DNA from 4 places in the Arthrobacter sp. R1-13 genome. Region 4 is predicted to be linked to each of the others. Evidence: riboswitches for the same ligand, from Rfam matches in the RefSeq annotation. Region 4 holds a riboswitch; each other region holds the start of a gene.
The links. Region 4 has a riboswitch for cyclic di-AMP ahead of M1D88_RS04215 (C40 family peptidase). Riboswitches for the same ligand answer to the same signal wherever they lie in the genome.
Positions count from the first base shown of each region.

Region 1: it holds a riboswitch for cyclic di-AMP, as region 4 does, so the genes downstream of both, M1D88_RS03615 (aggregation-promoting factor C-terminal-like domain-containing protein) here and M1D88_RS04215 (C40 family peptidase) in region 4, are expected to answer to the same signal.
Region 2: it holds a riboswitch for cyclic di-AMP, as region 4 does, so the genes downstream of both, M1D88_RS19770 (hypothetical protein) here and M1D88_RS04215 (C40 family peptidase) in region 4, are expected to answer to the same signal.
Region 3: it holds a riboswitch for cyclic di-AMP, as region 4 does, so the genes downstream of both, M1D88_RS18355 (M23 family metallopeptidase) here and M1D88_RS04215 (C40 family peptidase) in region 4, are expected to answer to the same signal.

Region 1 covers NZ_CP096420.1:724,959-730,786, forward strand. Annotated here, with positions in the region: gene upp (uracil phosphoribosyltransferase) at 1-604, shown strand, start outside; gene M1D88_RS03605 (HAD-IA family hydrolase) at 608-1,276, shown strand; gene M1D88_RS03610 (YdeI/OmpD-associated family protein) at 1,257-1,700, opposite strand; gene M1D88_RS03615 (aggregation-promoting factor C-terminal-like domain-containing protein) at 1,750-2,484, opposite strand; cyclic di-AMP (ydaO/yuaA leader) riboswitch at 2,484-2,661, opposite strand; gene M1D88_RS03620 (sensor histidine kinase) at 2,749-4,245, opposite strand; gene M1D88_RS03625 (response regulator transcription factor) at 4,252-4,986, opposite strand; gene M1D88_RS03630 (winged helix-turn-helix domain-containing protein) at 5,602-5,828, shown strand, end outside.
Region 2 covers NZ_CP096420.1:4,269,228-4,275,055, forward strand. Annotated here, with positions in the region: gene M1D88_RS19765 (ATP-binding cassette domain-containing protein) at 1-1,630, shown strand, start outside; gene M1D88_RS19770 (hypothetical protein) at 1,657-3,006, opposite strand; cyclic di-AMP (ydaO/yuaA leader) riboswitch at 3,009-3,166, opposite strand; gene M1D88_RS19775 (LexA family protein) at 3,372-3,803, shown strand; gene M1D88_RS19780 (Y-family DNA polymerase) at 3,796-5,094, shown strand; gene M1D88_RS19785 (amidohydrolase family protein) at 5,167-5,828, shown strand, end outside.
Region 3 covers NZ_CP096420.1:3,971,003-3,976,830, reverse strand. Annotated here, with positions in the region: gene M1D88_RS18365 (F510_1955 family glycosylhydrolase) at 1-271, shown strand, start outside; partial or broken gene M1D88_RS18360 (four-helix bundle copper-binding protein) at 303-455, shown strand; gene M1D88_RS18355 (M23 family metallopeptidase) at 487-1,275, opposite strand; cyclic di-AMP (ydaO/yuaA leader) riboswitch at 1,280-1,451, opposite strand; gene M1D88_RS18350 (arsenic resistance protein) at 1,703-2,662, shown strand; gene M1D88_RS18345 (aminotransferase class I/II-fold pyridoxal phosphate-dependent enzyme) at 2,742-3,956, opposite strand; gene M1D88_RS18340 (hypothetical protein) at 4,370-4,585, shown strand; gene M1D88_RS18335 (FMN-dependent NADH-azoreductase) at 4,675-5,352, opposite strand; gene M1D88_RS18330 (winged helix-turn-helix transcriptional regulator) at 5,554-5,828, shown strand, end outside.
Region 4 covers NZ_CP096420.1:863,908-869,735, forward strand. Annotated here, with positions in the region: gene M1D88_RS04195 (DUF3027 domain-containing protein) at 1-546, shown strand, start outside; gene serC (phosphoserine transaminase) at 638-1,768, opposite strand; gene M1D88_RS04205 (metal-dependent transcriptional regulator) at 2,082-2,777, shown strand; cyclic di-AMP (ydaO/yuaA leader) riboswitch at 2,900-3,139, shown strand; gene M1D88_RS04210 (M23 family metallopeptidase) at 3,143-3,970, shown strand; cyclic di-AMP (ydaO/yuaA leader) riboswitch at 4,100-4,277, shown strand; gene M1D88_RS04215 (C40 family peptidase) at 4,282-4,995, shown strand; gene M1D88_RS04220 (NlpC/P60 family protein) at 5,098-5,828, shown strand, end outside.

The DNA.
Region 1 (5,828 bases), 140 kb from region 4:
CGCCCACAAGCTCACCGTTCTGCGGGACAAAAAGACCCCTTCGCCGGTATTCCGGCAGCTCACAGAGGAGCTGGTAACTCTTCTGGCTTACGAAGCCACGCGGGATGTCCGCACCCAGCCTGTGACCATCGAGACACCCGTGAGCACTGCGGTGGGCACAGCCTTCACCAAGCCCACGCCGCTGGTGGTTCCCATCCTCCGCGCAGGTCTTGGCATGCTGGAAGGGATGACCAAGCTGGTCCCGACGGCGGAGGTCGGCTTCCTGGGAATGGCCCGGGACGAGGAAACCCTGGACATCATCACCTATGCGGAACGGCTCCCGGAGAACCTGACCAACCGGCAGATCTTCGTGCTGGACCCCATGCTGGCCACCGGCGGAACACTCCGTGAAGCCATCAAGTTCCTCTTCAAGCGCGGCGCTTCGGACGTCACCTGCATCTGCCTCCTGGCAGCTCCCGAAGGCTTGGCAAGGCTCGAGGAAGAACTCTCGGACGCCAATGTCACAATCGTTCTGGCTTCCATCGACGAAAAACTCAACGACAAGTCCTACATCGTGCCCGGTCTGGGCGATGCCGGCGACAGGTTGTACGGGATCGCCGGATAACGGATGAGCCTGCACAGCACCACTCTGACCGCCCGCGGTGTCCTGTTCGACATGGACGGCACCCTGGTTGATTCCACCAGCATCGTGGAGCGGGTGTGGGGCGAATTCGCCGGCCGCTACGGCCTCGACTATGCCGAAATCCTGCAGACCTCGCACGGGGTCCAGGCCATCGATACCGTCCGCCGCTATGCTCCCGCCGGATCCGACGTCGAAGCCCTCACCGAGGAGCTCGGGCGGATGGAGCTGGCTGAGACGAGGGGGATCGTTCCGGTGCCGGGGGCTGTGGAGCTGCTGGCCAGTCTTCCGGCTGCATCTGTGGCGCTGGTGACGTCGGCTTTCCGAGGGCTGGCCGAAGTGCGAATGGCTGCAGCCGGGCTGACCATCCCCGTCTCTGCAGTCTTCGCCGCTGACGTTACGCGCGGCAAGCCGGACCCTGAGGGCTATCTCCTGGCGGCGTCGCTCCTTGGGGTTGACCCCGGTGATGCACTGGTATTTGAAGACGCCCCCGCCGGGATCGCGGCCGGTGTAGCGGCGGGCATCCGCACCATTGCTGTCGGGCCTAACACCGGAGAGCTTCCCGACGGCGTCCTGCACATCCGCGACTATTCAGCAGTCTCCGCCACAGTCCTTCTGGATCCCAATGGGAAAAACGTTATTTCTTTCCGGCTTTGAGGTTCTCCACTGCCTTCGCAATCCGGCGCGAGCGTGTGTCCCCGGGCTTGGCGCTCGCGACAGGTTCCACATAACGACGCTGCGCGCTGTAGTTCAGGGTCGCATAAAAAGCCTGCGCTTCAGGTTCAGCGGCGAGCGCCGCAGCCAGATCGTCGGGGACCTCGACGACGCGTGGTTGGGTGTCGAGCTCCAGCCCGCCTTCCACGGTGTCTCCGGCTGCAGCCCCGGTCAATTCCCGGTTAGCGGCGCTCAGACCAACCATGAATTGCCCGCCCATGACGGCGATGCTGCTGCGGTAGCTCTTACCGTTCACTGTTACCAGGACCGGCGGACGCTTGCCCGCCCCGAGCGCCTCCAGGATTTCGGCAGGAACCACAATTCCGGCTGTGTTACCGCTGCCCATGATGGTGGTGGTGAACTTCATGGTCACAGTATGCCCGATGAGAATCCGGCGGTTTCGAACTTTGGTTGGTTTAGTACCAGTTGTTCGCGTAATGGAAGTTCAACGCGCCGCAGGGGGAGCCGTAGCGTTCCTTGATGTAGTTGAGGCCCCAGTTGATCTGGGTCCGGAAGTTGGTCACGTAGTCAGCGCCGGCACTCGCCATCTTCTCGGCGGGAAGCGACTGGACGATTCCGTAGGCGCCACTGCTGGGGTTTGTGGCAGTGGTCTTCCAGTCCGATTCTTTGGTCCACAGTGTGGTGAGGCACTGCATCTGGTCCGCAGCCCATCCATGGGCGCCTAGCTGACTCGCGGCGTACGCCTGGGCGGCTGCAGGATCGTCAACCGCTACAGGTGCGGGGGCGGGCTCGGGAGCGGGTGCGGGCTCCGGGGCAGGTGCTGGAGCTGCCTGTGGCTCCACCGGCGCCTGAGAAGGAGCGGCCTTCGCCCTGACCAGGGACTTTTCGAAGTCGATTCGTGATTCGGCGTCGGCCGTGGTGGGAGCTTGCGCCGTGGGAGCAGCAGCCGGCGTGGCGGGCTCTGAGGCCTGGCCGGCGGCACCCACGCCAATCAGTACCGCACAGGCCGAAGCGACGACAGCCAGACGATAGCCGTTGCCGCCCAGGCCTGAACTGAACCGGGAGAGTGAAAAAGGGGTTTTCGAGCTTTCCGCGCGGTGCCTTGAGATCCCATGCTTTGAAGGCTGATCCGGTGCATTCTTGTGCTCCGGATGGTTATCAGGGCGCGTTTGTACCAAGGGTTCAGTCATGATTGCCTCTCAACGCCTACGGAGTTAGCTGTCGGGTTCGGATGAGGTCATCCGGCCGCACGGAAAATCACGTGTCGGCTTCACCCCAAGGGCGGAATGCTGCGCAAATGCCCGGAGACTCTGGGTCCCCCGTCTCTGCCTGGTCATGCGGTATCCGGGAAGCGGCAGAGTTTGGCGTCCAACCGGAAATGCGGCCAGAACGGTAGCCGCACCCCAACGACGCTACAGGAATTGAAGGCCTAAGTCACGTTTTGGTAACAGAGATCACGACGGCGGCGTGGTGCCTTGCGGACGAAACCTGAGCAAGAATCTGGTCCTGCCAGGTCGGGAAGCGACCTCAACGCTGCCTCCATGCGCCTCCATGATCGAGTGGACGATCGATAACCCGAGCCCGCTGGATCCCTCATCCTCACGGTTGCTTCCTCCAGCGCGATTGCTGGCTCTCGAGGCATCAGCACGCGTAAAACGTGCGAATACGGTGTCAACGAATCCCGGGTCGATGCCGGGACCATCGTCAGTAACGGAAATCACGACACTTCCCTCCTCGGAGTTCGTCAAACCAGCCACCACCGTGGTGCCGGGCGGCGTGTGCTTCCGTACGTTCGAAAGAAGGTTCATCAGGACCTGACGCAATCCCGAGGTGTCGCCGCGCACGATTACGGCACCTCCCGGCAACTCCAGCTTCCAATGCCGGTCAGGCGCCATTACCCGCTCATCGCTGACCGTTTCGACCAGCAGCTGCGTAAGATCCACATCAGTGAGTCGCAGCTGCTGCCCTTCATCAATACGGGCCAGCATGAGCAGGTCCTCCACGAGGGCAGTCATCCGCTCGGATTGGCTCTGAACCCTTGCGAGGGATTTCGTTCCGTCGGGAGTCAGCTTTTCCGTCATCCTCATCAGCTCGGTGTAGCCACGGATCGCGGTGAGGGGGGTCCGCAGTTCGTGGGAGGCATCCGCCACGAACTGCCGGACCTTAGTTTCGCTCCTTTGTCTGGACTCAAGCGCCCGGGAAACATTGTCCAGCATGAGGTTCAGGGCGTGGCCAACCCTGCCTACTTCAGTTCCGGGATGAGCGCTCGACGGCGGGACCCGCACGGCGAGTGCCACTTCGCCGGCGTCGAGGGGTAACCGGGAGACCTGGGTGGCCACATCGGACAGTTGCTCAAGGGGTTTCAGGTTGCGGCGGATTATCCCTGTCCCCACCAGACCGATCAGCAGTATTCCCGCGAGCGACCCCGCCGTCATGGTCCAGACCAGCGAGTTGAGTGTGCTCTCCTTGGCTGCCAGCGGGAGGCCGGTTACCAGCACGCCCCCATCCCGCATGTGTAGTGCCAGCAATCGATAGTCCCCGTCTGCAAGTGTCCGCGTAACTGGTTTGCCGTCCATTGGCAGGCTCAGCAGAGCAGCGTTGTCTTGGGGGGACAGGTCCGTTTGGCCTGCACCCCAGGCCACGAATCCGGCACTGCTGACCTTGCCGTTTTGGATTCGGGCGAACATAGTGCCTGCCCCGGACCCGCGTGCATTCAGCGGATCCGGGGATCCGTTGGGATTACTGGAAGGGGGCCTGCCAGCGTTAGCCGAAGCCACCTTGAGGTTGCCGTCCAACTGCCCGGTGAGAAATGAGTCCATGGAGGCGTAGCTGACTATTCCGGTCGCTCCGCAAATAGCCACCAGGAGGGCCATGGCAACAAGGACGAGCCGGGTTCGCAGGTGCCAGGTCGACGGCCGGCGCCAGTTGCCGGAGAAGGTCAGGGACGGCACGGTGGTTCAGATCGCCGGCTTGATGACGTAGCCCGCACCGCGCATTGTGTGGATCATTGGCGGCAGGGTGGCGTCCACCTTTTTCCGCAGGTAGGAAATGTAGAGTTCCACAATGTTGGCCTGGCCGCCGAAATCGTAATTCCAGACGTTGTCCAGGATCTGCGCCTTGCTGACAACGCGTTTGGCGTTTTCCATCAGGTAGCGAAGCACCTCGAATTCGGTGGCGGTCAGCTGCAGGTCCTCGCCTCCCCGGGTTACTTCCCGAGTGTCAAGATTGAGCAGGAGATCACCCACGGCCAGTTCGGCCGTGTCCATGGCAGCAACGCCTGAGCGCTGAACCAGCCGGTGCAGGCGCAAGAGGACCTCCTCCATGCTGAATGGCTTTGTCACGTAATCGTCTCCACCGGCCGCCAGACCCGTAATGCGGTCCTGCACATCGTCCTTGGCTGTCAGGAACAGCGCCGGGACCCCAGGAGCAAAGGTGCGTATCCGCTTCAGCAGCTCAACGCCGTCGAATCCGGGAAGCATCACGTCCAGAATCAGGACATCGGGACGGAACTCCTTGGCGAGCTTTACCGCTGCCGGTCCGTCCGCTGCTATTGCCACTGTCCAGCCGGACATTCTCAAGCCCATGCTCATCAGTTCAGACAGGCTTGGTTCGTCGTCGACTACGAGGGCTCGGATGGGGGAGCCGTCCGGGTGGGTGAGCTGCGGCAGATTTGTGGTGTGAGGTGCTGGCATACCTTCAAGTTTTGGCCCTGCGGAATTGCCAGGGCTGTGCGCTTCCTGTGTGCAGCCTGTGAGGGTCATCGCCTTCCCGCATTGCCTAGCAGATGCAAATTGAGCGAATTTTTCAGGAGGCGGTGTAAAGGGGCTGGACATTGACAGCTGTTAGAGGCAGTGTGTTTCGGTATTAGAAAAGCAACTGAATATAAGCGAAAAAAGTGGGCAAAAGTGAGAATTTTCTTCGGAAAAGCTGCTTTCCCGAACGTTCATACAGAAAAACAACTGTTATTTTATCGCCGTCACAGAATGGTGATTAACATCACATAACGCCCTTTTGTCTCACGATGCGGACGAACCGGTCCATTGTTACTTGCAAGTTGTCATTGTTACGTTGCACACTCTCATTGTGAACAAGAACTCAACAGCACCTGCAGCCGCAGTATCTCAGACCAGCACATCCGCTGGTTTTGACATGCGCTGTTGTCGAATGCACGCCTGACTTTCCTACCCCGAACAGTTGTTTAGGCATTCGCCCCCAGCCCAGCGTCGGGCGCCCCTCCCCAGTTCTCATTGCGGGGTAATCGAGCATTCGAGCCGCGATGACGGCCATTCACATTGAGGTAAGCATTCATGTCAGTTGCATCTGGATACGTCCACATCTCCGTCCGTAACGCCAACAAGAGCGCTCCGCCCGCCGGTGTCCGCCCAGGTCTTGGTGGCCGCCCTGCCCTCGCTCCCGCGGCTCCCGGCAGCAGTTACGCCGCGCCCGGCTTCGTCCCGCAGGGTTACAACCCCACCTCCTACGGCCAGCTCCGCGCTGTCTCACCGGTCGATCCGGCGCCTGCCACCGCCCCCAC
Region 2 (5,828 bases), 1.1 Mb from region 4:
GATCAAGGTGGAGGGCATCAACCTGACCTATGAGGGGTTGATCCCGAAGATCCAGAAGTCGATGCTCTCCAAGGACGTCGAGGCCATGCAGCCTCACATCCGCGCTTTCGTTGAGCGCGCAATTACCTTTCAGTCCTGCCCCGAATGTGACGGCACGCGGCTCAGCCCGGAGGCCCGGTCCGCGAAAATCCGCGGCAAAAACATCGCAGAACTGTGCGACATGCAGATCAGCGATCTGGCCGGGTGGGTCGGCGAACTCAACGAGCCGTCGGTTGCACCGCTCCTCAAAGGACTCCGGCACCTGCTCGACTCGTTCGCCGAAATCGGCCTGGGCTACCTCTCGCTGGCCCGGCCGGCCGGAACACTGTCCGGCGGCGAGGCGCAACGAACCAAGATGATCCGGCACCTCGGGTCCTCCCTGACCGACGTCACCTACGTTTTCGACGAGCCCACCATCGGCCTGCACCCTCACGATATCGAACGGATGAACCAGCTCCTGCTGCAATTGCGCGACAAGGGCAACACCGTGCTCGTCGTCGAGCACAAGCCGGAGACCATCGCCATCGCTGACCACGTCGTCGACCTCGGTCCCGGCGCCGGCACCGCCGGTGGTGAGGTGGTCTTCGAGGGCACCCTCGAGGGACTGCGGAAGAGCGACACCATCACCGGGCGGCATCTCGATGACCGGGCTGCCCTTAAAAAGGCAGTTCGCACGCAGAAGGGCGCGCTTGAGGTCCGCGGAGCGCGCGCGCACAATCTGCAAAACGTCGACGTCGACATACCGCTGGGCGCGCTTGTGGTGGTGACGGGAGTTGCCGGCTCAGGAAAGAGTTCACTGATCCATGGTTCAGTGGCCGACCGCGACGGCGTGGTGGTGGTTGACCAGGGCGCCATCAAAGGCTCACGCCGCAGCAACCCTGCCACGTACACCGGTCTGCTCGAGCCCATCCGCAAGGCGTTTGCGAAGGCTAATTCAGTGAAGCCGGCGCTTTTCAGCTCCAACTCTGAGGGCGCCTGTCCCACATGCAACGGCGCGGGTGTCATCTTCACCGAACTGGGCGTTATGGCCACCGTTGAGTCCACGTGTGAGGACTGCGAGGGGCGCCGGTTCCAAGCGTCGGTCCTTGAATACACGCTGGGCGGGCGGAACATCGCCGAGGTGTTGGCAATGTCGATGACAGAAGCGAACATCTTCTTCAGCGAAGGAGAGGCCCGCACGCCTGCTGCCCACAAGATCCTCGACCGGATCGTGGACGTCGGGCTCGGCTACCTCACCCTCGGCCAGCCACTCACCACACTGTCAGGCGGCGAGCGCCAGCGCATCAAGCTGGCTACCCAGATGGCGGAGAAGGGTGAGGTCTATATCCTCGACGAACCGACCACGGGCCTCCACCTGGCCGACGTCGAGAACCTGCTGGGTCTGCTCGACCGCCTGGTCGGGTCCGGCAAGTCGGTCATCGTCATCGAGCACCACCAGGCGGTGATGGCGCACGCCGACTGGATCATCGACCTCGGTCCCGGTGCCGGCCATGACGGCGGCCGGATCGTCTTCCAAGGCACTCCCGCTGACCTTGTCGCAGCCCGCTCCACGCTCACAGGTGAGCATCTGGCAGCGTACGTGGGGGCCTGACGCCGGCACGAAACCCGGAGCAGGCCTCAGTACCAGTTATTCGCTGCGCGGAATTCCAAGGCTTTGGTCGGGGAACCATAGCGTTGTTTGATGTAGCTCATGCCCCTGTCCACCTGGCTGCCGCGCCACCCAGCTGAGGTGTCCCAAAGGGTGCTCAGGGCAGTCATCTCCTCGGCGCCCCATCCGTACGAGGCCAGGCGGCTGCTGGCATAAGTGCTGGTATCGACGACGTCTTCCGCAGCGCCGTCCACGGCTGCGGGAGCCGTAGCGGTGGCCGTGCCCAGCAAGGGGTCGAGCAAGCCGGTAACTGGCGTCAGCAGTGTACTCGGTGACTGCGACGGTGTCGGTGTCGGTGCTGGTGCTGGTGCTGGTGCTGCGGTTGTCGCAGGAGCCGGTGCCGCCGTTGGCGAGGCCGGCGCGGGCTGAGGGTTCGAGGAAGAGGCCGGAGGCTGGGCGTTCGGGGACGTGGCAGAGGCGGGCGGAGCCGCGGCGGTGGAGGCAGCCGCTATTGCCGCCAGGGTGGGAGCGTCCACCGGCATGGGGAGGCTGCCCACACCAGGCAGGCTAGTGCCTTGTTGATCCGCTGCCGCCGGGACATCGGCACCGGCCGCCGCTTGGGCCGGGGTGCCGCTGGTTGTCCCAGGGGACGTGGCCGAGACGGTTGGCCGGGGGGTAGTGGTTCCGGCGGTCGGCCGTATTCCGGAGGTCGCCCGAGTCGCGTTCGTTGTGCCGGGGGCCTCCTGGGCGGAAGTTTCCTTGCCGAAGAAGGGCAGCTCTGTGGCCTGGCTGGCTGCTCCTACGCCAAGCAGCACGGCAAAGGCTCCGGCTACGACGGCCATCCTTTGACCCATGACACGAACCGAAACGGCTTTCTTCAGGACATCATCGGGCTTGGAACTGAATACGGCAGCCAGCTGAGGGCTATGTGCGCTCGTCTGGGCGTCGATTGCAGCGGCGGCCGATGCGCTCACCGTTGGCTTTTCAACTGCCGCGCGCCCCGTCCTGCTCCGTCGCGTCGCTGCGGGGGCGGGACGCACTTCGGCTATGGGTGCGGTTTCCGGAGCGGAGCTCTCCTGCACGGTCGTCGGAGCGGCTTCAGTCACAGGCGCAGTCCTGGGGGCAGGGGGTACTTCAAAGGCCGGGCGCCTGTCCCTGCTTCGCCGCGTGACGGTGGAAACCGGTGCAGTGGGCTCAGGTTCTGCGGGAATCGGCGCGGCCGGAATCACGGTGGTGGAAACGGGGTCCGTGGGAGCCGTCCCGAGGTTCGGCTCTTCCGCGGCGGGGTTTGTTGGGCTGGGGGTTTTGACGGATGGCGCAGCTTCTGCGCGATGCCGTCCGGCGCGTAAAGGGCGCGACTGATCGAAAGAACGGGACATGATGGTTGCCTCTCAACGCCTGCGAGGTTAGCTGTCGGGTTCGGAAGAGGTCAACCGGCCGGCACGTTAGACGTGACGGCTTCACCCCACGGGCCGCTGGGTAGCGGCCCGAAGACTCTGGGTCCCCCGTCTCTGCCTTAGTGTTGGGAGTCCGGGATGTGGCAGAGCTCGGCGTCAGCCCGGACGCGGCCCGATCCAGATGGGCCACGCACAAACCGTACAGGAAACCCTCCCTTAAAGTCACGTTTAGGTAACAGGAAAAGGTTGGCGGCGAGTCACGTTGCACCATCCGGATGCGATAGGCCTTTTTGTCCGACCTCGCAGTACACTGAATTATCGAACATATATTCGAATGAAGGTGTGTTGTGGGCATTATTGTGGGTCCTCGTATGATAGCCGCCGGCAGCTCGCTGCTCACGGTTCTCATCTCCCCTGTGGCGGTGGCTGCAGGCTACCCCTCGCCAGCGCAGGACTACTTTGACGGCAGGATCGACCTCAACGAACACCTCATCAAGGACATCACCAGCACGTACGTGGTGAGGGTCTCGGGAAATTCAATGGAGGGGGCGGGCATCAGCGACGGGGACGAATTGATCGTCGATCGCGCCCTGGAGCCCAAGGACGGGTCCGTGGTCATCGCCGTACTGGACGGTGAACTGATCATCAAACGCCTCCGCATCAGACAAAGCGGCGTCCTGCTCCAGGCGGAAAGTGCGAACTACCCGGATATCCGCGTTGCAGCACTGTCCGACCTCATCATTTGGGGCGTGGCCACGAGGTGCCTCCACCATGTCTAAGCCGGCAATGATGCACCGGATGCAGCAGATCGCCCACGTGGACGTGAACTGTTTTTATGCCTCGGCTGAGCGTGCCTTTGACCCATCCCTGGAAGGTCGGCCACTGGTTGTGCTCTCCAATAACGACGGGTGTGCCGTTACCCGGTCACCCGAGGCCAAGGCACTGGGCATCCCGGTAGGCGAGCCCTGGTTCAAGATCGCACCACGGGTCAAGGAGTGGGGCCTGGTGGCCAGGTCCAGCAACTATGAGCTGTACGGCGACATCAGCGCGCGCGTGATGGAACTCCTCAGCAGGTTCTCGGCCTGGCTGGAGGTCTACAGCATCGACGAGGCCTTCCTTGGCGTCAAGGGAACCCCGGATGAGCTCCTTCGGCTTGGACTGGAGATGAAGGCCGCCGTGCGCCGCAACGTAGGCGTGCCGGTGTGCGTCGGAATCGCAGGAACCAAGACCCTGGCAAAACTTGCGAACAAGTGGGCCAAGAACAATCCGGGCTTCAACGGTGTTTGCCTCTGGGATTCCCTCCCCCTCGCCCAGCGGGAAACACTGATGGCCCGGCTGTCGGTGATCGAGATCTGGGGCATCGCCTCCCGCCTGACCAAACGCCTCAATGCCATGGGAATCCAGTCGGTCCTTGACCTTTCAAAGGCAGATCCTGTGATGATCCGGGACCGCTTCTCAGTGATGGTGATGCGCACCGTCCTGGAGCTTCAGGGCACACCATGCATTCCGATGGAGGAGGAGCGGATCGGCAGGGACCAGTTGATTTTCAGCAGGTCCTTCTCCACGCCCATCACTACCGTCCATGAACTTCGCCAGGTCCTCAGCATTTACGGTCAGCAGGCCAGCGCCAGGCTGGCCAAGCACGGATTGCAGACCAGAGTCCTCACGGCATACGCCGCCACGTCCTACTACAACCCCCAGGACACTTCCTACCCGTCGGCCTGCATCAGGTTGCCGATGCCCACCGCCGATCCCGTGCTCCTTACCCGGGCAGCGCATGCTCTGTTGCCGCAGATCCAGGAGGGAATCAAATATGCGAAAGCGGGAATCATGGTGACCGATCTGCGCCCCTCGGGGAACCAACCGCCCCTGTCTCCGTTCGAGAACCCTCACGAGGAACGCGGCATCGGCCCTCTTCTGGAGGACGTGGCCCGCCGTTATGGCCGGGGCTCCATCGGACTGGGTCACGCCGGCATCAGGGGAGGCCCGGACTGGACCATGAAACGCGACATGATGTCCCCGCGCTACACCACGCACTGGGATGAACTCCCGCTCGTCAAGGCTGCCTAGATCCCACGCGCATCACCCTGCCGCCACCGGGGTTCGCTTTGCCGCTTGCTCCTGCACGCCTAGCCTGTTGCTATGGTTCACCCCTCCGCGGCCGCCCCGTCCGATGTAGTTCTTGCCTCCATCCGGCAACCCGGCGATTCGGAATGCTCTGACATTCACATCGCTGGCGGGGTGGTTTCTCGTATCTCGCCGGCGGGAGACCATCCGGCTCGCCCCACTGTTGTGGACTTCGACGGCGGCTGCGCCATCCCCGGACTCTGGGACGAGCATGTCCACATGACTCAGTGGGCACTTGCTGCCCAGCGGCTGGATCTTTCCCGCGCAGAGTCGGCGACGAACGCCGTCGAGCTCCTCCGCCCCCACCTGGGCGGCATGGAGTCCGACACGACGCTGGTCGGCGTCGGATTCCGGGACGCTGTGTGGAGCGACGCTCCCACACTGGAGATGCTCGACGCCGTGACGCGGCGCCAGCCGACGGCACTCCTCAGCCACGACCTCCATTGTGTGTGGCTGAACAGTGCGGCTGCCAAGCGCTACGGAGTTTTCCTCGATGCCGATGGCCTGCTGCGGGAAGACGCAGCGTTCGCCGTCACGCGCCAGTTGGACCAGCTTCCTGACCCTCTGGTGGATGGCTGGGTGGCCGATGCCGCAAGAATTGCAGCGTCGCGCGGGATAGTCGGCATTGTGGACTTCGAAATGGCGTGGAACCGGGATGCCTGGATGAGGCGCGAGGC
Region 3 (5,828 bases), 1.4 Mb from region 4:
CTGGATGCTGAACGAGTCTTCCCCGCTGATCCAGTACGCCGCCTTTGCCCACTCAACGGAGGCCGTCGGCGTCGAACCTGACGGGACGGTTCACTACTCAGCTGATGCTGGCGCGACCTGGACGAGAAAAGGCCGGATTGACGGCCAAGTCCTGGCGATAGCCGCCGTCAAAGGTTCAGACGGAAATCCCGGGATCTGGGCAGCCATTGATGGGGGGATCCTGGTGTCCACGGACGGCGGGAGCACATTCAGGCCTGCCGTCTCTCCCTGAAGGGCACGAAAAGTAGGAGGTGATCGCAGCTACTCGGGCGCTGCTCGAATCCTGCCGGATAGCAAGCGGTGTTAGTGACGAGGAGTGCGAAAAGCACGCCGGGATGCACGAGCACTGCAGAATCTGTGCTGAGGCTTGCCGATGTGAAGCGGCCTGCACAGACCTTTTGACGTCCCTGGCCTGACGCTACGAGGCCGATCCGATTGGTATCTCCGCTACATGTAGGTGGCGGGATCGACTGTCTGGTCGTTGAGCATGACCTCGAAGTGCAGATGGCAGCCAGTGGAGTTGCCGGTTGTTCCGACGCCAGCAATCTGTCCGCCCTGCGTCAGGGTCTGCCCAACGGAAACGCCGATTCTGTCCAGGTGGTTGTACGTGGTCTTCAGTCCGTTGCCGTGCTCGACGACGATCCGGTTTCCGCCGCCGTACGGACTCCACCCGGCCTCCGTCACTGTTCCCGCAGCTGCCGCCAGAACAGGGGTTGAACACTCTCCGGACAGGTCCATGCCTGTATGCATTTCGTCGAGCGCCCCGGTCAGGGGATTGACACGGAAGCCGAACGGAGAAGTCACGCTCATCGAGGCCAGGGGAGCCCGCAGGGTTGGTGAAGGGGCAGCAGCCGCTGCCTGAACAGGAGCGGGTGCAGGTGCCGGTGCTGGTTCAGGTGCCGGTGCTGGTTCAGCTTGCGGTGCAGGGACGGAGCTCACCTGGGGGCGGTCAAAAGCCAGTGCTGATCCGGCATCTGCAGCCACCGCCGGCTGGGTAGCGGGGGAGAGCACTGTCCCGGCCGCGAGGTCCTGTGCCGCCGATAGCAGGCTGGGCTGGGCGTGGGCATTGGAAAGGGCGGTTAATGCGAACATCCCCGTTACCACCGCCGCAATTCCCAACTTTCGGCCGCGATCCCGCAGGGTCGGAGCGGAGGATGAGGCCGCCCGGTGGCTGCCCTTGGCGGACGTGGAGGCAAAAAGGGCATGGCGTTGGCCGTGTTTATCTTGGGAAGGCAAAAGTAAGTCCTCTCTGCGCCGGCGAAATTAGCTGTCGGATTCGGACGAGTGGACTGTCCGGCCTGCCCTGCCGGACGCCTCGAGGCGTGCAGCTACTGGGCCAGGCTTCACCCCAAGACGCGCAAAGGCATCATCAGTGGGTTTTCCGCCCCCGCCAAGGGAAGTAAAAGTTTCATGGACCGCCGGCGGGGTTTGGCGAGGCGGTCACACGCATACCCAACGAAGGTATGTGGTCCCTCTATGTAAGCAAGAAAAACGATGCGTTACAAATCCGTTATCAGAATAAGGTCACGTTTCGTCTTGCTGCAGGGTAGGATGCAGCGGCTCCGGGTGCCGACGTCGCTCCACCCACCATGAATACCGAGATGCCTTAATGGTTGCTTGGCCTACGATTGGCTGCGTGAAGATCGGAACTCTTGTCGCAGCGATGGAAAGGCGCCAGGTCGGGTTGTATCTGGCCGCGATCATCGTCGGCGGAGGAGCTGGATCATTGGCTCCTGACTCGGCCGGGGTGCTGGAGCATGCAATCAATCCCGTCCTTGGCCTGCTGCTCTTCGCCACATTTCTCGGGATCCCGCTTGCCTCGATTGGTACGGCCACACGCGATCTGCGGTTCATGTCAGCGGTGCTGATACTGAATTTCGCTGTTGTGCCCGTGGTGGTGTTTGCCCTCACCCGTTTCATCGCGGGAGAGCAGGCGCTGTTGGTCGGTGTCCTCCTGGTCCTGCTGACACCCTGCGTCGACTACGTCATTGTGTTCACCGGTCTGGCAGGCGGGGCCAGCGATCGTCTCCTGGCCGCGGCGCCGGTGCTGATGCTGGTGCAGATGCTCCTGTTGCCGCTGTACCTGATGGTTTTCGTTGGCCCGGGGATAGCGTCAGCAATAGATCCTGCACCCTTCGTTCAGGCGCTGGTGGGGCTCATCCTGTTTCCCTTGGCCCTGGCCGCACTGACGCAGGCCCTGGCCCGGCGGGCGTCACTGGGCCGGGCGATCATGGCAGTGATGCAGGCCCTGATGGTCCCTCTGATGATGGCAACCCTGGCGGTCGTTGTCGGCTCCCAGGTTGTGGGAGTGCGGCAGGAGCTGGGCGCCCTGCTGGCCGTTGTCCCGCTGTATGCCGCTTTCCTGATCGCTATGGTGCCCCTGGGCCTCCTTGTGGCCAAGCAGGCGCACCTCGACGTTCCGGCCACGCGTGCCGTGCTTTTTAGCGGGGCCACCCGGAATTCCCTGGTGATTCTTCCGCTGGCACTGGCTTTGCCTGGCCCGTTGGCCCTGGCAGCGCTCGTCGTGGTGACCCAGACTCTTGTCGAACTCATCGGAATGGTCCTCTACGTCCGGCTACTGCCGCTCATCGTCCCTGAAATTAAACGCCAACAGCTCACTTGAGCCTTCTACACCTGGCAGCAAGATCAGGAGCCGGTGCCTCAAGCGCAACCACCGGTAGCGGAACCACCGCTAAGCGGACTCACTGGCGGACTTCTTTCATCGCCGCTTCGAACGCCGGCAGGCTGCGCTCGATCATGTCCTCGTTGGCAGTGAGGGAGATCCGGAAGAAGCCCGGCGTCTCGAACAGCACGCCCGGCAAAACGAAGACGTCCCTGCGGGCAAGTGATGCGGTGAAGGCCTCGTCGTCAGGAATAGGGGAGGGGACATAGAGGTAGAACGTGCCTTCCGGACGCCAGATGCGGTAACCCATCCCACCAAGTTCATCAACCAGTCGGTCCCGGCGGCGCTGCAGTTGATCAATAGAAATGGAGAACTTCTCCAGCTCAGGAAGCGCGTGCTGCAGCAGGGCATTGGGGTACACCCAGCCCATCGCCACCTGCAGGCTGGTGATGGCCGGGGCCATCTCTTCCCGGTGCGGCATGGTGGGCGGAAGAGCCAGATAACCCACCCGTTGACCCGGGGAGAGGTGGGTCTTGCCATAGGAGTAGGCCAGCAGCGTGTGCGCATAGAATTCCACGGGGCTGTGGAAGCGCAAACCGTCGAACACAATCCGGTTGTAGGGCTCGTCTGAGATGAGGTAGATCCGCCTTCCGATCCTCACCGAGGCGGCTTCCAGTAGTTCCGCCAACCGGAGCAGCAGTTCGGGCCGGTACACCCGCCCGGTCGGATTGTTGGGCGAATTGACGATCACAACCCGCGTCCGTTCCGTAATGGCTGCCTCGATGGCGTCGAGGTCAAGGTCGAACGTGGTGGTGTTGATCTTGACTTTCACCGGTACCAGCCCGGCTTCAAGGACCAGAGGCTCATACAGGAACCAGGGCGGCAGGCTGTAGATGACTTCGTCGCCCGGATCGGCCACCGTCTTGAGCGCCAACGCGATCGCGGCGAAGCCACCCGTCGTGAGGTAGATGTCGTCCGGCCGGAAAGGCACATCCAGCAGCCGCTGCAGTGACTCCGCCGCTGCTTCCCGGGCGGCCTCGCCATTGGTTTGGTACGCGAACCACTGATCATTCTGAGGCGTCAGAGCGTCCCGGAGGGTATTGACGTAGCGGTCGGCTGGCATCTGGTGCGGATTCCCGAAAGTGAAGTCGCAGCCCGGCGCCTGCCCGTGCCCGCGCGAGCCATATTCCTTGATATAGGCCTCAACCCGGCGGAAGGAGGGGATCGATGCCAATTGAGCAGCGCGGGCAGATACCGCGGCAATGTCCTGGGCTGTTGACGTGGGATCGTTCATGTCTGCACTCCTGTGTATGGCAGCCTGATGTGGCGGCAGTCGGGTGGACAGCGCGCTGCTGAGCCAGTGGAGGCCGTGCTGGGACCCATTCTCGACTTCAGCAAAGTTGATGTAAAGGCCCTTGGCAAAGGCAAAAGCCAGGTGTCCCCAAAGGAGATTACGACGGCGGCGGTTCCGCGCCGCTGACCGCCAGATGGCGGTTCGCGGGAACCCCTTTGAGCTCTGCTGGCGGTTAGAATCGCTGAACGAAATGCCTAGGCTGAATCACGTCACAACGCGGCCCGGTCAAGCACCAGCCCGGTGGCCGCTTCCCGCCGGGCAGTAGTGCTCCGCTTCTCCACAACAGAGACGGACGCCCAGAATACACAGCCCGGGTCGACGGCGGGTGTTGGCCTGGCTATGACCCCGGAGTCGTGACATCCCAGCCGAAGGCCCTCGCGCTGCTGGACTCCATCGCGGAAAACACCAGCCTGCGAACTGTCGCCGAAGAGATCGGCCTCCACCACTCCAGTGTCCAGACACGGGCAGCTGAATACTCGACCGCGTTGGGTTTCGACATCCGCCCGGCCGCCGGACGTGTCCGCTTGTCCCTGGTGCTGACGCTGTGGAGACTCGCGGCCCACGCGTAAGAGCACTCGTCGACCAATTCAGCGCATCGCAAGTACGGAAAGCAATAATCAGCAGTTAGTGTGCCGTCCGGGCATAGCCGCAACCCGGCTTAGTCGTTGACCAGCTGCAGGATCCCGGCTGAGGTGAGACGGGCAGCAAACCCGCTGGCGACGTCGGCAATTTCAGCTTCTGCGGTCCGCCGGCTGCCGTCCACATCCATGTTGAGGACCGTGGGTGCAAAGCGCACGTGGGTGGCGTCGTCGATGCCGATGAAGTTCAGCCAGTCGGCAAAGAAGGTGCTGCTGAAGTCCTGGCCGAATGCCGGCGCCACCCCCGGCCGGTACACGCCGCTGGTGTGGATGGCGAGGGCCTGCTTGCCCTCCATGAGGCCTTTGTAGCCACTTTCGGGATCAAAACCGAAGCTCCAGCCCGGCTGGGTAACGATGTCGATCCACTGTTTCAACGCGTACGGAACACCGGCGTTCCACATCGGGATGTTGAAAACGTAAGCGTCGGCGTCGGCGAACTGGTCGAAGACAGCACGTGCAGCTTCCCATGCGCTGATTTGCTCAGCGGTCTGATCCTGGCCCGAGAAGACAGCCATCTTTGCTGCCGCAGCAGTGCGCCCGAAGTCCGGCAGGGCGCCGTCGTCGAACACGTTCAGTGTCTCAACCTCAAAGCGCTCCTCAGCGGCTGCCTGGATGGCATCGAGGGCATGGCGGGCAAGGCGGAGGGAGTCACTGTGGGTCTCGCGGGGTGAGGCGTTGATGTGCAGGATCGTAGGCACGGTTTACCTTTCGGTGGTGGAAAGAATGGGCCGAATCGGCCCTCAACCATCCTTGCTGCGGTGCGGACCGCGGGTAAGAACGCACTTTGATGTGCCTACGGAACTTTCACGTTCCCTCCTCTGGCCTTTGGGGTGCCCTCCCATGGAAGTAGTAGGCTGGCGGCGCGGTACCGAAGAACCAGCAGAGTAAAGTTTGGGGCAATGACTCTCACGGCGGAACAAAAGCGGCAGGAAGCACAAGCCGAATTCAACAGCGGCCTGGGACAGTGCCCTGCGCGCCAACTGCTTGAGGCGATCAGCAGTAAGTGGGTCACCCTGGTGATGCTGGCACTTGCAGACGGACAATTGCGCCACAGCCAGCTCCGCAGGCTCATCCCCGGTGCTAGTCAGAAGATGCTCACCTCAACGCTCCGCTCGCTGGAGCGTGACGGACTCGTATCCCGCCTCGTCACGGCCTCGGTTCCGGTGCGGACCGA
Region 4 (5,828 bases):
GTCTGGCGTACCGGAAAACCGGATGCGCTTCTGGCTGCGGCCGTGGATGTTGCCAGGACAGCAGTAGAGGGAATCGCCCCGGCCTCGCAGGTCGGTCGGCATCTGGCTGCCCGGACGGAAGGGGACCGTGTTGTAACGCACCTTTTCGAATCGAAGCTTGCCGGCTATCAGGGCTGGCAGTGGTACGCCGTTCTGACAAGGAACTCCCGGTCCAAGACCGTAACCGTCAATGAACTGGGTCTGCTTCCGTCCGAGGACTCGATTCTTGCCCCTGAATGGGTTCCCTGGGCGGAGCGCGTGCGCCCCGAGGATGCCCGCCAAGACGATGAGATTATCAGCGAAGAACATTCTGAAGAAGCGGACACCGGGATTGACGCCGCGGCAAAGGGGCTGATCGCCGCAGCAGTGGCTGACGCTGTGCCGGAAGTTTCCGATCCAGAGACGGCGCCTTCAGCCGAGTCGTTTGAGTCTTTCGATGAGGACGAGCCGTTCGATGAGGCTGAGCCCGTTGATGAGGCCGGCCCTTCCACAGAGGGAACCGTTTAACCAAAGACGGCGACGGCGCCGCCGGACGTAATCCCGGGCGGCGCCGTCGGACGCTGTCTTTAGATCTTTTCTCTGCAGGACTTGCAGGCTGCTACTTCTTCAGTTCAGCTACCACGTAATCGATGCTGGCCAACAATGCGGTGATGTCATCGGGCTCGATGGCAACGAATGTGGCGATCCTCAGCTGGTTGCGTCCCAGCTTGCGGTAGGGCTCGGTATCAACGATTCCGTTGGCGCGGAGCACCTTGGCGATCGCGGAAGCGTCGATGGAGTCATCGAAGTCTATGGTGGCAATGACATTGGAGCGGTCCTCAGGATTGACGACGTACGGCGTCGCATACTCGGAAGCATCCGCCCAGTCGTAGATGCGGCCGGCAGAGTCTGCTGTCCGCTTCGCTGCGAAGTCCAGGCCTCCGTTGGCATTGAGCCACTGCACCTGAGCGTCCAATGTCACCAGCGTGGCCAACGCGGGCGTGTTGTAGGTCTGGTTCAGCAGGGAGTTGTCGATTGCCGTTTGAAGATCGAGGAAATCGGGGATCCACCGGCCGCTCGCCTTGATCCGGGCTGCCCGCTCCAAAGCTGCCGGGGAAAACAGCCCGAGCCACAGGCCGCCATCGGAGGCGAAGTTCTTCTGCGGCGCAAAGTAGTAGACGTCAGTCTCGGCCACATCCACGGCGAGCCCGCCCGCGGCGGAAGTTGCGTCCACCAGGACCAGTGAACCCTCGTCAGCGCCGAGGACACGCTTGACGGGGGCGGCAACACCGGTGGAGGTCTCGTTCTGCGGCCAGGCGTAGACGTCAACGCCGGCTTCAGCAGCAGGGGCGGGCCGGGTGCCGGGCTCAGCCTTGATGATTGAGGAGGTCTCAAGGAAGGGCGCCTTGTTGGTGGCAGCGGCAAACTTCGAACCGAACTCACCAAAGGACAGGTGCTGGGCTTTCCGTTCCACCAGCCCGAATGCGGCGACATCCCAGAATGCAGTGGACCCGCCGACGCCGAGAATGACTTCGTAGCCTTCCGGGGCCTGGAAAAACTCGCTCAGGCCTTGACGGACGGATCCAACAAGGTTCTTTACAGGTGCCTGGCGGTGGGACGTTCCCAGCAGCGTTGCCGAAGCCGCGGCCAGTGCAGCCATCTGCTCCGGGCGGACCTTGGAAGGGCCGGCACCGAACCGTCCGTCCTTGGGTAGGAGGTTGGCGGGAATAGTGATGCTGGTGTCGCTCACAATGGCTCCAATTTTCGACTTTGGACGTAGGAGATGGCCCGGCAGGTAACGGTTGCTGCAACTAAGACTCCCGTTTATTCTGCCTGACGGGGCCCACTGACGGAATTTGATCGTCACACTGCGGTCATGACCAACACCGCCGCTCATTTGGTTGGGTAGTGATTATCCGGAGTAGTTCAAAATACGTTAAGCTGGCCTGACGTACAGCACCGGGGCCGGGCTGCGTTGCGGAGGCCCCATGGGACCGCCGGCACGGTCCGGCATGAGGTACGGCTGACGGACGCAAGATACTGAGCTCGAGGAGCTGAGCTGGATGACGGATCTGATCGATACAACCGAGATGTATCTTCGGACGATTTTGGAGCTTGAAGAAGAAAACATTGTGGCGCTTCGTGCCCGCATTGCAGAGCGACTGCGTCATTCGGGGCCCACTGTCTCGCAGACCATTGGGAGGATGGAGCGGGACGGGCTTGTGGTTGTTTCGGGTGACCGCCACCTGGAGCTGACGGAAACAGGCCGGAAACGCGCCACTGAGGTCATGCGCAAGCATCGCCTGGCCGAGCGCCTCCTCGCCGATGTGATCGGTCTGGACTGGGCATACGTCCACGATGAAGCATGCCGCTGGGAGCATGTAATGAGTGAGCGGGTGGAACGTCGGATCTACGAAATGCTCGACCATCCAACGGAGTCCCCATACGGGAACCCCATCCCCGGGCTCGCTGCACTGGGCGGGGAAGCCTCGCAGCCCCTCAGCGACGGCGCAGTTAATCTCCTGGTGGCAATGTCGGCTTACCGGGTCAACTCCAATGTCCGGATCAGCAGGCTTGCCGAACCGATCCAGGTGGAGCCCGAACTCCTCGTTCAGTTGGACGAAGGTGGCATCCGGCCCGGGGCAACCATTTCGCTGGAGCGAGTGGGCGAATACATCTCAGTGCGCGTGCCGGACATCGAAGGTGCGCTGGAACTTCCGCCCGAAGTTGCGGCTCACGTGTTTGTTACGGTCAGCTGACCGTCCCTCATCAGCGGCCGCCCGGGACAGTGTGCGTGGAGCAGACCAAATATAACGAAATTATTACTGCGCCATTTAATCGCCTATAGTTGAGCACTAGCGCCGATACTAAAGCGTTACCTGATCTGAAGCCGAGCTCTGCCAGCAGATCAGGTGCACGAGTCACCTACTGGCAGAGGTGGAGGAACCACAACCGGCTGTTGAGAAACAGCCTTGGGGTGAAGTCCGCCAGCAGCAAGCACACCAACGAAGGGTCCCTCTTAGGGTTCCTCTGTGCCGGAAAGCTTGCGTGGCGGACCGGATCTTTGCACTCTCTGATCCGAATCCGACAGCTAACTTCGCAGGCTATCCAGAGAGGAAGACCTTTGACCACCCAGAACGCCAGGGGCCGTCGCCGTGCGACCGGTCCTGCTTTGGAGCTGCAAGTATCCGAAGCTGTCGCCGCCGCTGGCCGTCCCCGGGACCCGCACCGGGATGCACGCCGCAAACGCAGCCCTTTTCGTCAGGTCACAGAATTCGCCGGCGCCAGCGGTGTAGGGCAAAAGGCAGGCATCGCCCTGGCAGCCACAGGCTTGATCCTCACAGTCACGGTTCCGGCCACAAGCCCCCTGGCAGCCACCGGCGGCGTCGGCTCGACGGGTGCTGCCCTTTCCGCCTCTGTCCAGCCTGAAGTCTCCGCAGCTGCGGGCGCAAAGGTTGATTTCAGCCGCACCACCGTTTCCACCACCGGTGATCCCGACGGCAAGCTCAAGCAACTCCTCAGCGCACAGTCCGCCGGCAGCGTCAGCCGGGCAGCGTCTGCCGGAAGCCTTGGGGCCCCACTGGATTCGCTCATAACTGCCTCCCCCTTCGGCTACCGCGTCAGCCCCATCACCGGCGGCTACGGAGAATTCCACCGCGGCCAGGACTTCGCTGCCCAGTGCGGTACCGCCGTCCATGCAGCAGCCAGCGGCACGGTCACTTTTGCCGGCTGGCATCCCTTCGGAGGCGGAAACCGCGTGGTCATCGATCACGGTAACGGGCTCGAAACCACGTACAACCACTTGTCCTCGTCCGATGTCCAGGTGGGCCAGACAGTAACCCGGGGCGACACTGTGGCCCTGAGCGGGACCACAGGCGCGTCAACCGGCTGCCACCTCCACTTCGAAGTAATGGTCAACGGCGAAGTTGTCGACCCCATGGGCTGGCTCTGATTTAGATGATGGATTACTCTCACATTTCTGTGACATGCCGTGACCTGAATGTGACATTCAATCCAAAGTCCTGTACCGTCTAAACCACGCCAACTTTTCCGAAGTTGGCGCTCTTGAGTGGATTGCCTAACTCTGCCACCGCTCAAGGTCCGTTCGCATTACATCGTCTGGCAGAGGCGGGGGAACCAATTTTGGTCTTCGAAAGAAGACCTTGGGGTTAAGTCGCGAAGCTTCTCACGAAGCCAAGTGGCCGGGTGACTCCCATCCGAATCCGACAGCTCACCTCGTAGGCATTGGGAGAGGCTACTTTCGTGTCTTCACGCCACAATGCTGCGCGCCACCGTGCTCAATCGGTGCGCATGAACCCCTTGGGTTCCGTATCTAAAGCCGTTGCTAACAACGCGGGAACCGTTGGTCGCCAAGCTGCTGTCATTGCAGCTGCTTCAGGGCTCATTCTTGCTGCCGGCCTGCCAGCCAGTGCGGCGGAGGGCAATCCTGGAGTTGCCGCCACCGCGGAATCAGGCTCACAGTCCACTCAGATCGCGGTAACCGCGGAGCCGACCGCCAAGGTCGTTTTTGAGCGTCCGTCCGTGACCACCGAAGCAGCGCCGAAGATCGAGACTGTCCAGGCACAGTCCGAGGAACCGGCAATCGAGCTGACTGCCACCACCGACAAGCCGGCCGCCTCGTCAGCGGCTGCATCGGGCCTGGCAGCAATCGCCTACACCGGCATCGGCAGCCCCTACTTGTGGGGCGGCACCACTCCCAGCGGCTGGGACTGCTCAGGCTTTACCCAGTGGGTCTACGCCCAGGCCGGCATCAGCATCCCCCGTACGAATGCCTGGACGTCCATGACGCCCACTTCCACTCCCGCCCCCGGTGACCTGGTCATGCAAAACGGCGGTGCCCACGTTGGTATCTACGTTGGCAACGGCATGATGATCAGCGCGCTGAACCCCTCGCAGGGCACCATCCTGCACGCGGTGTCTGCAACAGGCACCTCCTCGTTTTACACCCTTCGCTAAGTAACCCGTTCGGGGCGTTCCGGCCTACCCCCAAGATGCCGGAACGTCCATAGCCCACGGCCTGCCCAGCGCGGTCCGAGGAATACGAAAGAGAGAAAATTAATGACTACACGTGCAACCATTGCACGGCACCGCGCCGAGGTCACCAAGACCAACTCGCTGGCTGTCATTGCCAAGTCCGTCGGCGATAACGCCGGTGGTGTGGGCCGTCAGGCTGCGGTTATCGCTGCTGCCTCCGGCCTGGTCCTGACCAGTGGAATTGCCGCCAACGCGGCAGACACGAGCGTTCAGCGCGAATCCACCTCTGCGTCCACCCTCGAAGTGAAGTCGGCCACCCCGGCGACAATTTCAGCCGCTTCCACGATTGCTATCTCGTACGAGAAGCCTGCTGTCTCCACGACGCCGGCTCCGGTCGTCGAAGCACCCAAGCCTGTCGTCGAGGTGCAGGAAGCCGCCCCGGCAGCTCCCGCCGCTGCCGCTACGGCAACGGTCGCTGCTACCGCTCCCGCACCCGCAGCTTCAAGTGGCATGGGCGCTTCAATCGCCGCTGCCGCCTACGCCCAGCTCGGCGTTGCCCAGGACTGCACCATGCTGGCAACCAACTCCCTGGCTGCCGTCGGCATCAACTACCACGGCTGGCCGGCAGGTTACCTGTCCCTCGGCCGCACGGTCAGCGCTGCCGAAGCTCAGCCCGGTGACCTTGCTTACTACGAGAACGGCGGAATGGGCATGGCCCACATCGCGGTCTACGTCGGCAACGGCCAGGCAGTCCACGGTGGCTGGAACGGCGGAACCACCGCCCTGTTCAGCGTCAACGTCGGCTCCGGCCCGGT